Regions from separate parts of the Paraburkholderia sp. SUR17 genome, predicted to be linked through region 1. Evidence: riboswitches for the same ligand, from Rfam matches in the RefSeq annotation. Region 1 holds a riboswitch; each other region holds the start of a gene.
The links. Region 1 has a riboswitch for cobalamin ahead of P2869_RS03895 (TonB-dependent receptor). Riboswitches for the same ligand answer to the same signal wherever they lie in the genome.
Positions count from the first base shown of each region.

Region 2: another riboswitch for cobalamin. It lies ahead of cobG (precorrin-3B synthase); the one in region 1 lies ahead of P2869_RS03895 (TonB-dependent receptor).
Region 3: another riboswitch for cobalamin. It lies ahead of cobW (cobalamin biosynthesis protein CobW); the one in region 1 lies ahead of P2869_RS03895 (TonB-dependent receptor).

Region 1 is NZ_CP120508.1:859,134-863,613, forward strand. It holds gene P2869_RS03875 (EVE domain-containing protein) at 140-598, opposite strand; RNA gene ssrS (6S RNA) at 716-897, opposite strand; gene P2869_RS03885 (cell division protein ZapA) at 1,024-1,338, opposite strand; gene P2869_RS03890 (ATPase) at 1,335-1,727, opposite strand; cobalamin riboswitch at 2,076-2,355, shown strand; gene P2869_RS03895 (TonB-dependent receptor) at 2,479-4,467, shown strand; gene P2869_RS03900 (iron ABC transporter permease) at 4,477-4,480, shown strand, end outside.
Region 2 is NZ_CP120509.1:1,088,395-1,092,874, forward strand. It holds gene P2869_RS22360 (precorrin-2 C(20)-methyltransferase) at 1-318, opposite strand, end outside; gene P2869_RS22365 (precorrin-8X methylmutase) at 315-941, opposite strand; gene cobG (precorrin-3B synthase) at 934-2,463, opposite strand; cobalamin riboswitch at 2,594-2,849, opposite strand; gene cbiE (precorrin-6y C5,15-methyltransferase (decarboxylating) subunit CbiE) at 2,948-4,210, shown strand; gene P2869_RS22380 (cobalt-precorrin-5B (C(1))-methyltransferase) at 4,210-4,480, shown strand, end outside.
Region 3 is NZ_CP120509.1:1,077,124-1,081,603, reverse strand. It holds gene cobN (cobaltochelatase subunit CobN) at 1-1,417, opposite strand, end outside; gene cobW (cobalamin biosynthesis protein CobW) at 1,424-2,551, opposite strand; cobalamin riboswitch at 2,762-3,044, opposite strand; gene P2869_RS22330 (cobalamin biosynthesis protein) at 3,212-3,805, shown strand; gene cobO (cob(I)yrinic acid a,c-diamide adenosyltransferase) at 3,802-4,404, shown strand; gene P2869_RS22320 (cobyrinate a,c-diamide synthase) at 4,424-4,480, shown strand, end outside.

The DNA of each region.
Region 1 (4,480 bases):
CGCGCCCCACGCGTGGCATGGCGCTTGCGTGGCCGTTAGGCTTGCATCATGTGCGCGTGGTTCCCCGTCTCGACGATTGCGGCGAACAGTCGTGAACCTGAGCGGCACGACGCTTCGCTGCACGGCCCGCGGGTTCGCGTTATATGAGGTGCTTCGTGATGAAGCGCCACTCGGCTTCGGTGACGGGCGTGATGGAGAGCCGGTTGCCTTTCGCGAGCACGCGCATGTCGGCAAGCTCTGGGTGCTCGCGCAGTGCGGCGAGGGGAATCAGCGGCACCTTCTTCTTGAACACCACGTCGACGAGCAGCCAGCGCGGTTCTTCCTGGCTCGACTTCGGGTCGAAGTAGGGGCTCTTCGCGTCGAACTGGGTTGGGTCCGGGTAGGCCGTGGACGACACCTCGGCGAGCCCCGCGATGCCGGGCTCCGGGCAGCTCGAGTGATAGAACAGCACGCCGTCGCCGATGCGCATCGTGTCGCGCATGAAGTTGCGTGCCTGATAGTTGCGAACGCCGGTCCAGGGCAGCGTGTGCCTGGGTGCTTTGGCGAGGTCGTCGATGCTTGCTTCGTCCGGTTCGGACTTCATCAGCCAGTAGCGCATGAGTCGAAGTGAACGTCGAAAGTGAGCGTTGGGGAGGGCGGCTGCACAGCAAAGGAACGGCAAGACAGCAGCCCGCAAAGTAAAACGGCACCGGACTCTCGTCCGGTGCCGTTCGAATAGGTCCCCGCCTTAGCCGCTAGGCCGGCATCCTGAACCTGAGGTTCAGAATTGGTCGCAGTTAGCAGCACTTCGGGTACATCAGACAGAGTGACGCGCACGCCCGTGCTACAAATTTCCGCAACCGTGCACATGGCATTGGTTCAAGGAATATATGACCTTGGCGAACCAGGCAGGGAAGCTGACTAAACCTGTTGAAACCGTTCCTGCTGAAACCGTTTTTTCGCGCCACTGCTGCGCGGCCGGTTTGTTGAAGAGCGCAGTATATATGGATTAAACGCGCCGTGTTCAATCCCGCCGTTCAATCTTTACTGCACGCCGTACTGCTGAATCACAGTACCCAGCTGCTCGTTCATCTGGCGCATTGTACGCCGGATTTCTTCGGCCGGGAAAGCCTCGCCGTGCCGTACGCTCGTCTGCAGGCGCAGCAGTTCGGATGCGAGCGAAAGTGCTGCCATGACCGCGATGCGGTCGGTGCCGCGCACGTTGCTGTGTTCGCGCACCTTCGACATTTCCGCATCCACGCGAGCCGCCGCTTCGATCAGCGCGGGCTCCGTTTCGGGCGAGCAGGCGAGACGGTAGTTCTGCCCGAGAATCGAGACTTCGATCAGTTTCGTGCTCATGCGTTTTCTCCGTGGCGCGCTTCGTGAGTGCCCGAAGCCGTTTCGCCGTGCGCGTCATGTCCTTCTTCGCGCTCTTCTTCCTGTTGCGACGAAGCGAGCAGGTCGAGCTGGTTGTCCGGTTCGCCCTGGCCTTTGGCGCGCGGCAGTTTTTCGAGGATGGCGTTGAGCCGGACCTGCGCGTCGTCGATCTTTGCCGACAGCGTGTCGCGTTCCGCCTGCAGTGCGTTGCGTTCCTCGCGCAGCTGTTCGATTTCGGCGCGCGAGCCATCCAGTTGCGCGTGCAATTGCGCGACCTGCTCTTCGAGCGCGTGACGCGCCTCGTGGTGCTGCTGATTGATTTCTATCAGCCGCCCGATGTTCTGGGAGAGTGTTTCGAGTTCGTTGAGCATGTGCTGCGTCCTCTAAAGGAGGGCATTTTAGCGCGGAATGCGGACGCTTCTGTCATCTGTGTCGTTTCGAGACGTAACAGCCGGCTTCCTGCTGCGAAGCCCCCTGCAACGCGCGTCCGCGGAACGACAATTGCGGGCGCGCCCTTGCCGCGAGGCACTTTCGTGCATGGCTGCCCGCTGTTGTGCTCTTTCGTGCTCCCCTATAAACGAGGCAGGCCGCTGCGGATTTGACACTTGCCGCTACCACGTTCTTGACCATCTTTGACAGTTTTCGGGGCGTTTCTTGATGTCTCGCCGCCATGTCCCGGCCGCGTCCAGGGCTTCCTTGACGCTCGCGAGCGGGTCTCCTTACACTTGCCGCACTCTGGTGCCCGCGCCTGCGCCCAACGCAAGCGTGGTTAAACGGGAAACAGGGAGCGCAGTCCGTCCCCGGACGCGTCAACCTGTGCTGCCCCCGCAACGGTAAGCGACCGCACGCGCATGACACCGCGTGCCTATCGATTCGACGTGCGCTGCCGACGGTTCCATCCGTCGAGCGGCGCGCCTGCAAGCCACTGCGCACACGTGCGTGGGAAGGCGAATCGATGCGTCGTCAGCCCGGATACCGGCCAGAGGGCGAGGCGCGCCGCTTCGCCAGCATTGCCGGCAGCGGCTACGGCCCTGGTGGATTGTCTGGCGTGTGTGCGTGCCTCATGACGCGTTGGCTTCGCGGGGAGCGAAGCCGGGCACGCTACCACAGGAAAATCGCTCCATGCTTACCCCTATCGCCCGCGCGACGCTGCTCGCCCTGACGGGCTTGCCGCTGGCCGCCTTTGCGCAGTCCGCTGCGCCCTCGGCCGGGCAGTCGAGTTCGGACATCGGCTCAACCCCTGCCACCCAGTCCACGGACAGCACCACTGACGCGCCACGCGCCGCGCCAGCCGCCGCTGCAAGCGCGGCCACAAAGACACAATCCGCGCAGATCCCCACCGCCGGCGACCGGACCCTCGCTCCCGTCGTCGTCACCGCGGATCGCGCGCCGCAGCGCCTTGCCGACGCGATCCCGCAGAGCACGCTGTTCGACGCCCAGGACATCGCCGACACCACCCAACGCGACCTGCCGGGCCTGCTGCAGTTCGCGCCTGGCGCGCAGATCGTGCGCAACGGCGGCCCCGGCTCCACGGCGACGCTCTTCATGCGCGGCGCGGATGCAAGCGAATCGCTCGTGCTGATCGACGGCGTGCGTGTGGACTCAACGAGCCTCGGCAGCGCGCAGATCGCGCAGATTCCACTCGACCAGATCGATCACGTCGAAGTGGTGAACGGCAACGTGTCGGCGCTCTACGGCTCCGGCGCGATAGGCGGCGTCGTGCAGATCTTCACGAAGAACGGCGGCAGCTACCCGCCGCGCTTCAACTTCGAGACCGAATACGGCAGCTATCACACGCAGCGCCAGCAGGTGGGCGTCTCAGGCGCGCTCGATGCCGAGGGCAAGACGACCTTCAGCGTGTCGCTCGCGCGCGCGAAGGACGACGGCTTTTCGTCGATCAATCCGGCGCTCGTGCCGGCCGTGAATCCGAACGCGAACGGTTACCTGAACGAAAGCGTATCGGCGTCGCTGCGTCATACATTCAACGAGCGCTGGGACGCCGGCGTGCGCTTCTTCCAGTCGAACGGCAACAGCAGCTACGACAACGCATACGGCGTGCCGACCGATCTCAACAACCTCTACACGAAGGTGCAGCAGGCCTCGGTATTCGCGAATGGCAAGGTGACGGACTGGTGGACCACGCACCTCGTTGCCGCAACGGGCAACGACCGCAGCCAGACCGCGCTCAACGGCGTCTATACGGACCATTTCAACTCGGACAACCGGCAGTACACCTGGCAGAACGACTTCATACTCGCGCCGCAGCAGAAGATCCAGGTGGGCTACGAGCATCTGGACCAGACGCTTGACTCGAACCAGTACAGCGCGCCGAACCGCCACGTCGATTCGGGCTTTGCGGGCTATACGGGGCGCTTCGGACGCAGCCAGTTCCAGGCGAACGTGCGGCGCGACCAGTACTCGGATTTCGGCGGCGCGAACAGCTACTACCTCGGTTACGGCTTCGACATCACGGAGCACTGGAAGGCCACGGCGAGCTGGTCCGACGCGTTTCGCGCGCCCACGTTCAACGACCTGTACTACCCGTACTACGGCAATCCGACCATTCGGCCCGAACGCAGCCATTCGGTCGAAGCGGCGCTGCAATATGCCTCCGACGCGTTCGGCCTCATGCGGCTCACTGCATTTCAGACGCGCTACTCGAACCTGATCCAGTCCGCGCAGGTCACGCCCGGCGTCTACATGGCCGAGAACGTGGGGCACGCCAAAGTGCAGGGGCTCGAGGCATCGTGGAGCGGCCATGTCGGCAAAACCGACGTGCGCGCGGCGCTGACGCTGCAAAATCCCGTGGACGAAGACAAGGACACCGATCTCAACCGGCGTGCGCGCCGTTTCGCCTCGTTCACGGCGAATCGCAGCATCGGCAGCTGGCGGGTGGGCGGCGAATGGCTCGTGAGCGGCGCGCGCAACGACAGCGGCTCGAACCTCGGCGGCTATGGCATCGTGAACCTCTCGGCGCGCTATAACATCACCCGGTCGTGGTACGTTGCCGCGCAGATCCAGAATCTCTTCGACAAGGACTATGAGCTCGCCTACACGTACAACACGCCGCGGCGCAGCGCCTACCTCACGCTGGGTTGGCAGCAGCAGTGAAGGGCGGCCATGA
Region 2 (4,480 bases), on a different replicon from region 1:
CAGATGCGCGCTCACCACGGCGGCGGCCGTGTCGTAGAAGTCCGCGATGATGGCTTCGTACGACAGCGGTGGCGCAAGCGTTTCGGTCGTTACGGGGTAGATGAGGGGCAACTGGATCTGCTCGTGGGCGAGGTGCGCTTCGACGATGCTGAACGCGTTGCCCTTCTTGCCCTTCGCGACGAAATACGCGACCACGGGCGCGGCCTTGAGCAAACGCAGCGCCTTGAGCGTGAGAAGCTCGGGGTCGCCGGGGCCGACGCCGATGCCGTAGAGTCGTCCGCGCTGTGTCGTGCGCTCTGTCGTCCTCTGTGTCGTCATTCAGCCTCCGAGGCGAGCGCGTTCACGGCAGCCGCGGCCATCGCGCTGCCGCCGCGCCGGCCTGCCACGATCACGTAGGGCACGCCGCGGCTGTCGGCGGCGAGCATTGCTTTCGATTCGGCGGCGCCCACGAACCCCACCGGAAAGCCGAGAATCAGCGCGGGCCGCGGCGCGCCCGCGTCGAGCATGTCGAGCAGATGGAAGAGCGCCGTGGGCGCATTGCCGATGGCGACCACGCTGCCTTCCAGATGAGGGCGCCAGAGTTCGAGCGCCGCAGCCGAGCGCGTGTTGCCAAGCTCGCGTGCCAACTGCGGCACGGCCGGGTCGCCGAGCGTGCAGAGCACCGGGTTCGCCGCGGGCAACCGCGCGCGCGTGACGCCTTCGGCCACCATGCGGGCGTCGCAGAGAATCGGGGCGCCGCGCTTGAGTGCCTCGCGCCCCGCCGTGGCGGCGCCCGGCGAAAACCTGAGCGCTTCGACGATATCGACCATGCCGCACGCGTGGATCACGCGCACCGCGAGCTTTTCGAGGTCGGGCGGGATGCGGGAGAGATCGGCCTCGGCGCGTATCGTCGCGAAAGACTCGCGGTAGATGGCCTGGCCGTCGCGGACGTAATCAAGCATGGGAAGAAACTCCGGCGCCCGGGCGTGCCGCGTGAAGGATGCGGGCAGCCTGGTCGAGGGTGAGGTGGGCAGCGAGGCGTTCGCCGAAGCGCGGGTGTTCGAAGCGCGGGTTTTCGGGGCGCGATTTTTTGGGGCGCAAGGCCAGGTCAAGAGCTTCGTTTTCATCGGAAGGCGCTTGCGCGGCCGCCTGCTCGATGCGCCGATAGACGTCGTAGCGTCCCGGTTCCACCGCCAGCAGCGTATAGGGCGCGCAGTGCGCGGCGGCGCACGAGCGCACGCAGCCGCTCAGGTGGACTTCCACGTTCATGTCCGCGGGTAGGTGCGGCGCGAGCACGAGGGCATCGGCTTTCGTGTCGGCATGCGCCTTCACGCAGCCCGGTGAGCCGGCGCACGCGACGAGCCTTGCGAGCGGATGCCGCGCGTCCTGAATCAGTCCGAGTGCATCCAGCCCACGTTCGACCTGCGCTAGCGCGGCCGCTTCGAGGTCGGGCAGCAGCAGGCCTTGCCAGGGCGTGGCGCGCAGCGTCGCGTGGCCGTGCTTTGCGGCGACCTGTTCGACCAGCCGCGCGAGTTCGTGCAGCGCGGGCGCATCGAGCCGACCGAGCGGCGGCTGGGCCCCCACGTACCAGCGTTCGCCATCGCGTTGCCGATGCGCGCCGAATCGCAGCGATGCATCGGCCGGCTGGCGGCGCCACGCGTCGACGGCGGCGTCACGGCGCAACGGAAAATCGATACGGCGTGCCAGGTGTTCGAGCAGCGCGGCCTCGCCGTGGGTGGCGACGAGGTGGCGCATGCGCGTGTCGTCGGGGCCGGCGAGGTCGAGAAAGAGCGTGAGCAGTGCGCGAACCAGCGCGGGCACGTTGGCCGTCTGCACGGCGGCCAGTGCGCAGCGCTGCGTGCACGAAGGCTTGCCCGCGAGGCCGAACGCGAACCACGTTTCGTCGGCATGTTGCTCGGGCGCGATGGCCGAGAGCCAGATGTCGTGCGGATGATCGAGCGCCGCGAGCTGCTCGCCACCGTCGAGCAGCAACGCGAACTTCGGCGAGAGCGCCGCGAAACGCGGCTCGCCTTCCAGCAGCGCGAGCAGTTGCGCGGCGAGCGGACGCGTGTCGATGAGCGCGCCGGCATCGCGGCCCGCGGTGGGACTCACCATCACGTTGCGCACGTCGTCGGCGGCAGCGAGGCGCGGGGTCAACGACGGAGCGTTGCATGACGCGTCAGACGCAAAGGGCGACGCGCCCGGCAGTTGCCGCGGCCCGAGCCCCGCCGCGAGCAGTCGCGCGATCAACGCGGCCTCGTGACCCGCCCGCACGCCGCGTAGTTGCACGTTGGACCGGTTCGTCAGTTCGATCACGCCGGACGCGTGTTCGCTGGCCGCCTCGGCAATCGCGACGGCCTGCGCGGCGAGCAGTTCGCCGCCGGGCAGCTTGATGCGGCACAACCCGCCGTCGCGTGCGTTCACGATGCGCGTAAGCGCGGGACAGGCGGAAGGCCGAAGCGAAAGAGAGAAATCGTGGCTCAATGCGCAGCGCTCGTTCAGTGAAATCGGTGAGAAGGCTCAACGAAGAATCAGGCGTCGCGCTGCGGCCAGGTGCGCTCCCTGCGTGGCGAGGAGAGCACGCTGCACCGGTGCACCCCGCCCGGTGTTGGCTTGCACGAACGTTCTTGCCGGCAGGTCTCCTGGCTCGCAGCTTGCCGGGTTGCCTCATGGACGACGCACGAAAAAACGCGCTGAACACCATGTGCGACCCGGCGTCCGTGCCGGCCTTCCCGGTGGATCGGCTGGCTTGCCCGATCGTCCAGTGGCGCGTGGCGGCGCGGACTTTCTGCTCACAGTTGCGGGGGCAGCCACAGCTTTGCTGTGTTCCCTTTTCAGCCCCGTAGGGCACCGGCGAGGCGGTATTATCCTCTTTTTTGCGACGGGCACGACCCCGTGGCGAGGCCGCATGGAAGCCCGAACAAGCGAAGGCGAGGCGGCACTGATCAAGCTCAAAGGAAACGATGCGATGCCGGCCTGGCTGACGGTGGTGGGGGTAGGGGAAGACGGGTTTGCCGGGCTCGGCCGAGCCGCGCGGCGCGCGTTGCTCGAAGCAGATGTGGTGGTGGGTGGCGAGCGGCACCTCGCCATGCTGCCCGCGCGCATTGGGGCGCAACGCGAGCCCTGGCCCTCGCCGTTTGACATTGCACCGGTGCTCGCGCGTCGCGGCAAGCCGGTGTGCGTGCTCGCGAGCGGCGATCCCATGCTGTACGGCGTAGGCGCTACGCTCGCGCGGGCATTGCCCGCCGACGAATGGCGCGTGCTGCCGGCGCCGTCGTCGCTCTCGCTCGCGGCGGCGCGGCTCGGGTGGGCGTTGCAGGAAGTGGCGGTGGTGTCGCTGGTGGGCCGCCCGCTTGCGGCACTGAATGCGCATCTTCACGACGGCGCGCGCATCTTCGTGCTGAGCCGCGACGGCGGCTCGCCGGCCGCCATCGCGGCGCTGCTGTGCGAGCGCGGGTTCGGTGCCACGCGCATGCACGTGTTCGAGCATCTGGGCGGCGATCGCGAACGGCGCATCGACACGCGCGCAACCGCCTGGCAGACCGACGAAGCAAAGGACGTGGCCGCGCTCAACGTCGTAGCCCTCGCGTGCGAGGCCACCCACGCGCGTTCGTTGCCGCTCACCTGCGGTCTTCCCGACGACGCTTTTCTCAACGACGGCCAACTCACCAGGCGCGACGTACGCGCCATCACACTCGCGCGTCTCGCGCCGCGTCCCGGCGAACTGCTCTGGGACGTGGGCGCGGGCAGCGGCTCGATCGGTATCGAATGGATGCGCGCGCATCCCGCATGTCGCGCCCTTGCTATCGAAGCCGATGCGGGGCGCCAGCGTTTCATCGAGCACAATCGCGACGCGCTCGGCGTGCCCGGGCTCGTGCTGGTGGCGGGCCGTGCGCCCGATGCGCTGGCTGGCTTGCCGGCACCCGATGCCGTGTTCATCGGCGGCGGCGTGACCGTGCCCGGCGTGCTGGAGGCGTGCTGGTCGAACCTGCGCGAAGGCGGCCGGCTCGTGGCCAACGCGGTGACGTTGCAGGGCGATGCTGCGCTCGTGGCATGGCGCGACCGTTGCGGCGGCACGCTCACGCGCATCGCACTCAACGAGGCGCTGCCGCTGGGCAGCTTCGACACATGGCGGCCGGCGCTGCCGGTCACGCTCTACGAAGTCACGAAGCCTTTACCCCCTTTACCCCATGATGGCGGCGCGACCGCTCGCAACGGCGAGCAACGATGATGCGCGACGAAACGTCTGAAACGCCGCGGCCACTGCGCAGCGGCTACACCACGGGAAGCTGTGCGACGGCAACGTCGCTCGCGGCGGCGCGTCTGCTGCTGGGCGGCGAGACAGGTGATGTGGCTGAAATCGTCTTGCCGAAGGGGCAGCACGTTGCGATGAAGCTCAAGTACTGCCGCTTCGTGAACGGTCATGATGGCGCCGAGGGTGCCGAAGCCGGCACCGTGAAAGATGCCGGCGACGACCCCGACGTCACGCACGGCGCGGTGG
Region 3 (4,480 bases), on a different replicon from region 1:
GGTAGTCGTCGAGCGCAAGGCTCTGCAAGGCGGGACGCAGGTCGCGCACGGTGGGGTCGTTGGTCACGCCTTCGGTCAGGCGGTCCATCAACACGGCGCCGTTTGCGGGCACTTCGGCCACGCGATAGCCTTCGGCAAGCAACGTTTGCAGAATGCCCACCACCGACGCCGGCGTATCGAGCCCCACGCCGTTGCCGATGCGCCCTTCGCTCATCGGATAGTTGGCGAGCACGAGCGCCACGCGCTTGTCGCCGTTCGGCAAGCTGCGCAGCCTGCACCAACGCCGGCTCAACTCGCCCACGAACGCCACGCGTTCCGCGTCGGGCTGATAGCGCACCACGTCCACTTCGGTATGCGGGCAGCGCCACGCGAAACCCTTGAAGCTCACGGCACGCGTGACGATGCGCCCGTCCACCTCGGGCAGCGCGACGTGCATGGCGATATCGCGCGAATGCAGGCCCTGGTTGTCTTTGAGCCAGTCGTCGCGATTGCCCGAACTCAGAATCACCTGGAACACAGGCGCGTCGCCCGTGAGCGCGAGCGATGCAGGGGCAGCGGGATCATCCAGCGACGACGCCGCGAACGCCGTCGTATTGAGCACAAGCGCGACGCCATGGTCGGCACACAACTGCGCGACGACGTCGCGGCTCATCGCATCTTTCAGCGACGTCACGGCGATGGGCAACGGGTTCATGCCGCGCGCTTCGAGCGCTTCGATCAGCGCATCGAACACGGCCGTGTTGGCAGCCTGCACGTGCGCCCGATAGAAGAGCAGCGCGACCACCGGCGCGCCTTCGCGCCAGCGGGCCTGCCAGTCTGCGACCGTCGGCACGGTTGCCGCCGTGCGGGCCTCATTCGCGGGATTCGCCGGGTAGTACAGCATCGCAGCGGGCAGCGGCACGGGCGGCGCGGGCTCGCGGCCCCAGCCCAGCGCGTGCCAGGCGATAGCGCGCAGGAAGCCTTCGGCATTCGCGAGGCCGCCTTCGCGCAGATAGCGCCACAGTTGCCGGCACAGCGCGGCATCGGCGGTGCTTCTCGCAATGAGATTCGGGTCTTCCTGCAAGTCGCCCGAAAACATCGCGAGCGTCTGGCCCTTGCGCTGCGCGAGTTCCACCACGCGCTCGATGCCGTAAGGCCAATACGCTTCGCCGCCCAGATGGTCCACCACGACCACGCGCGCGTGCTGCAACACGTCGTCGATATAGAAATCCACCGACGCGGGCTGGCGCAGGAACGCGACATTCGCAAGCCGCAGGCTCGGAAAACCCGGCTCCATGTGCTCGATCACGCTCGCGAGCAGCGAGAGCGTGGTGTCGGCCGAACTGAGCACGACGATGTCGGCCGGACGCTGATCGATGCGGATCACGCCCGCCGTGTCGTCGACAAAACCGCCGGGTACGGTGCGCAGCAGATGCATGGCGGTCTAGCGTCCCGTGGCTTCGGCGGTGGTGGAGGCCAGCGCCGCGTCGAACGCTGCTTGCAGCACGGCCTGATCGAGGTCTTCGCCAATCAGGACGAAGCGGCTCGTGCGCGCCTGGTGGCCCATTTCGTCATGCATTTCATCCTCACGCCAGCGGCGGTCGAAGTAGCTGTCGAAGCGCCGGCCCACGCCTTGAATGACGAGCCGCATCGGCGCGCCGGGCAGCGCGGCGAAGCCCTTCGCGCGGTAGATGGTGTGACGTTCCACGAGCGCGCCCAGCGCCGCAATGGCCGCCTCGCGCGTGGCCGGCGCACCCGTGACGACGACCGAATCGAAGTCGTCGTGATGGTGATGGTCGGGATCGTTCGACGAGCCGTGATGGTCGGGACGTTGATCGATGGTGGCTTCGGACGCCGCCGCGAGCCCGAGCAACGCGGGCAGCGCAAGCTGACCGCCCTGCGCGCGCAGAATCTTCACGTGCGGCGGCAGTTCTTCGCGAATCAGCGCCTCCACGGCGGCCTGCTCCGCTTCGCCGATGAGGTCCGTCTTGTTGAGCACGACGAGGTCCGCGGCGCTCAATTGATCTTCGAACAGTTCGTGCAGCGGCGACTCGTGATCGAGATTCGGATCGGCGCGGCGCTGCGCGTCCACGGCGTTCGGGTCCGCGGCGAACTGGCCGCTCGCGGCGGCGGGTCCGTCCACCATCGTCACGACGGCGTCCACGGTGAAGCTGTTGCGAATCGAAGGCCAGTTGAAGGCCTGCACGAGCGGCTTGGGCAGCGCGAGCCCCGACGTTTCGATCAGCACGTGGTCGATCTGCGCGCGCCGCTCCACGAGCGCTTCCATCACGGGAAAAAATTCTTCCTGCACCGTGCAGCACAGGCAGCCGTTCGCGAGTTCGTAGAGCTGGCCTTCGCTCCCGTTGCCGCCTTCGTTGTCGCCTTCATCGCAGCCGATGCCGCAGCCCTTCAGTATTTCGCCGTCGATGCCGAGTTCGCCGAACTCGTTGACGATGACGGCGACGCGCAGGCCGTTGGCCTCGCGAAGAATGTGACGCAGCAGCGTGGTTTTGCCGCTGCCGAGAAAGCCGGTGACGATGGTCACGGGAATCTTGCGCATGAGTTCTGACATGCGGGGCCTCGATGGTTCAGGTAGTGGCCGTGCCACGCCGCACGATGCGCGCCTCACGCGTCGCATGGAAGATGCATGAAGCAACCTGACTTGCCGAAGCAAAAGAAGCCACGCTGGAAAGCAGTCAGGCGCCCTGGCGGGTCGAGCCGATTGAGCAACGGCCGGCATGCGCATAACGATGCCGACCCAGCGGAACGCCGCTCACCCGCAGCGCCCACTCTTCGCTCTGGCCGGTATCCGGGCTGGCGAAAGCGCCGCTTCACCTTCCCACGCGAGTGATGTTGTTTCTCGCGCAGTGGTTGTCTGCATGCGCGGCCTTGCGCGCATACATCGAAGCCGGCTCCGCATCGCATGTCGCGATGCTTTCGCTTACCGTTGCGGGGGCAGCACAGTTTGGTTCGGACCGTGCGTCAATAGACGGCGAACCGCTGTTTCCCGTTTAACTGCGCGCGCAAGGAACGCGCGCGGGAGCACCAGATCGCCACGGAGTGTAGGTGCCACGGCAGGCCGCGTCAAGGAAGCCCGGCGGCTGCAAAGGCCCTGGGGGAGAGGCCTGGGTGAGGGGCTTGGGTCAGCGGCCTGTGCGAGGGGCCTGTGCTATCGTATGCGCCCGCCTGCGGATGGGCGCGGGCCTATCCAACCCAGTCGATTCAACCCAGCATGAGCCGCACCGCAATGCCGGATTCGTTGACCGCCGCGAACGCGCAAACCGCACAGCCGGTTCGCGACGCCGATGCCACGCATGCCACCCAAGCCACCGATGCCGCCAACCGCGCGGCCACCCACCGCTCGGGCCGCTCGCTCGTGCTCGGCATCGGCTGCCGGCGAGGCGTGTCGATCGCTCAGATCGAAGCCGCGGTGCAAGCGGCGCTGCGCGATGTGGCAGACGATGATGACGCTGCACACCGCGCTTCAACGCATATCGCTGAACACGTCGCCTGCCTCGCCACCCTCGACTCGAAAGCGCACGAGGCCGCCTTGCTTGCGTTCTGCCATCGTCACGCATTGCCGCTGAAGGTTTTTTCCGCAGACGAAATCGCCGCCTGCCTGCGTGAGCACCCTGACCTCGCCCGTTCGCCCGCCGCGCTCGACCATGTCGGCGTAGCAGCCGTGTGCGAGCCGTGCGCGCTGCTCGCGGCGCGAGGCGGCCGGCTCGTTGCAGCGAAACGCGCCTGCGACGGCGTGACAGTCGCCATTGCCGACGCGCACGCATCCCGTCACAGCCCTAATCAGCCACCCATGAGGACACCATGAAGACCGATCCCGACGCGCATCAGCGCATGACGCAACGGCGCCGCGAAGGACACGAGAAGAAGCAGGCGGCGGCCACCGTCGAAAAGGGCCTGCTGATCGTGCACACCGGCAACGGCAAGGGCAAGAGCACCGCCGCCTTCGGCATGGGCGTGCGCATGCTGGGGCACGGCCAGCGCCTTGGCGTCGTGCAGTTCATCAAGGGCGCGCTGCACACGTCCGAGCGCGACTTCCTCGGCACTCACCCGCAGTGCGATTTCGTGACCATGGGCGACGGCTACACCTGGAACACGCAGAACCGCGACGCCGACATCGCCACCGCGCGCAAGGGCTGGAACGAGGCCGTGCGCATGATCGAGAGCGGCGAATACTGCATGGTGATTCTCGACGAACTGAACACCGTGCTGAAGTACGAATACCTGCCGCTCGACGAAGTGCTCGGCGTGCTGCAAGCGCGCGACCCGAGCCTGCACGTCGTGGTGACGGGGCGCCATGCGCCGGATGCGCTCATCGACGCCGCCGATCTCGTCACCGAAATGCGGCTCGTCAAACACCCTTATCGCGAGCAGGGCGTGAAGGCCCAGCGCGGCGTGGAGTTCTGAGGTGCCGCATCTACCCGGTATGCCGCCGCGCTGCCCCGCGCTGTTCGTGAGCGCGCCGGCTTCGGGCCAGGGCAAG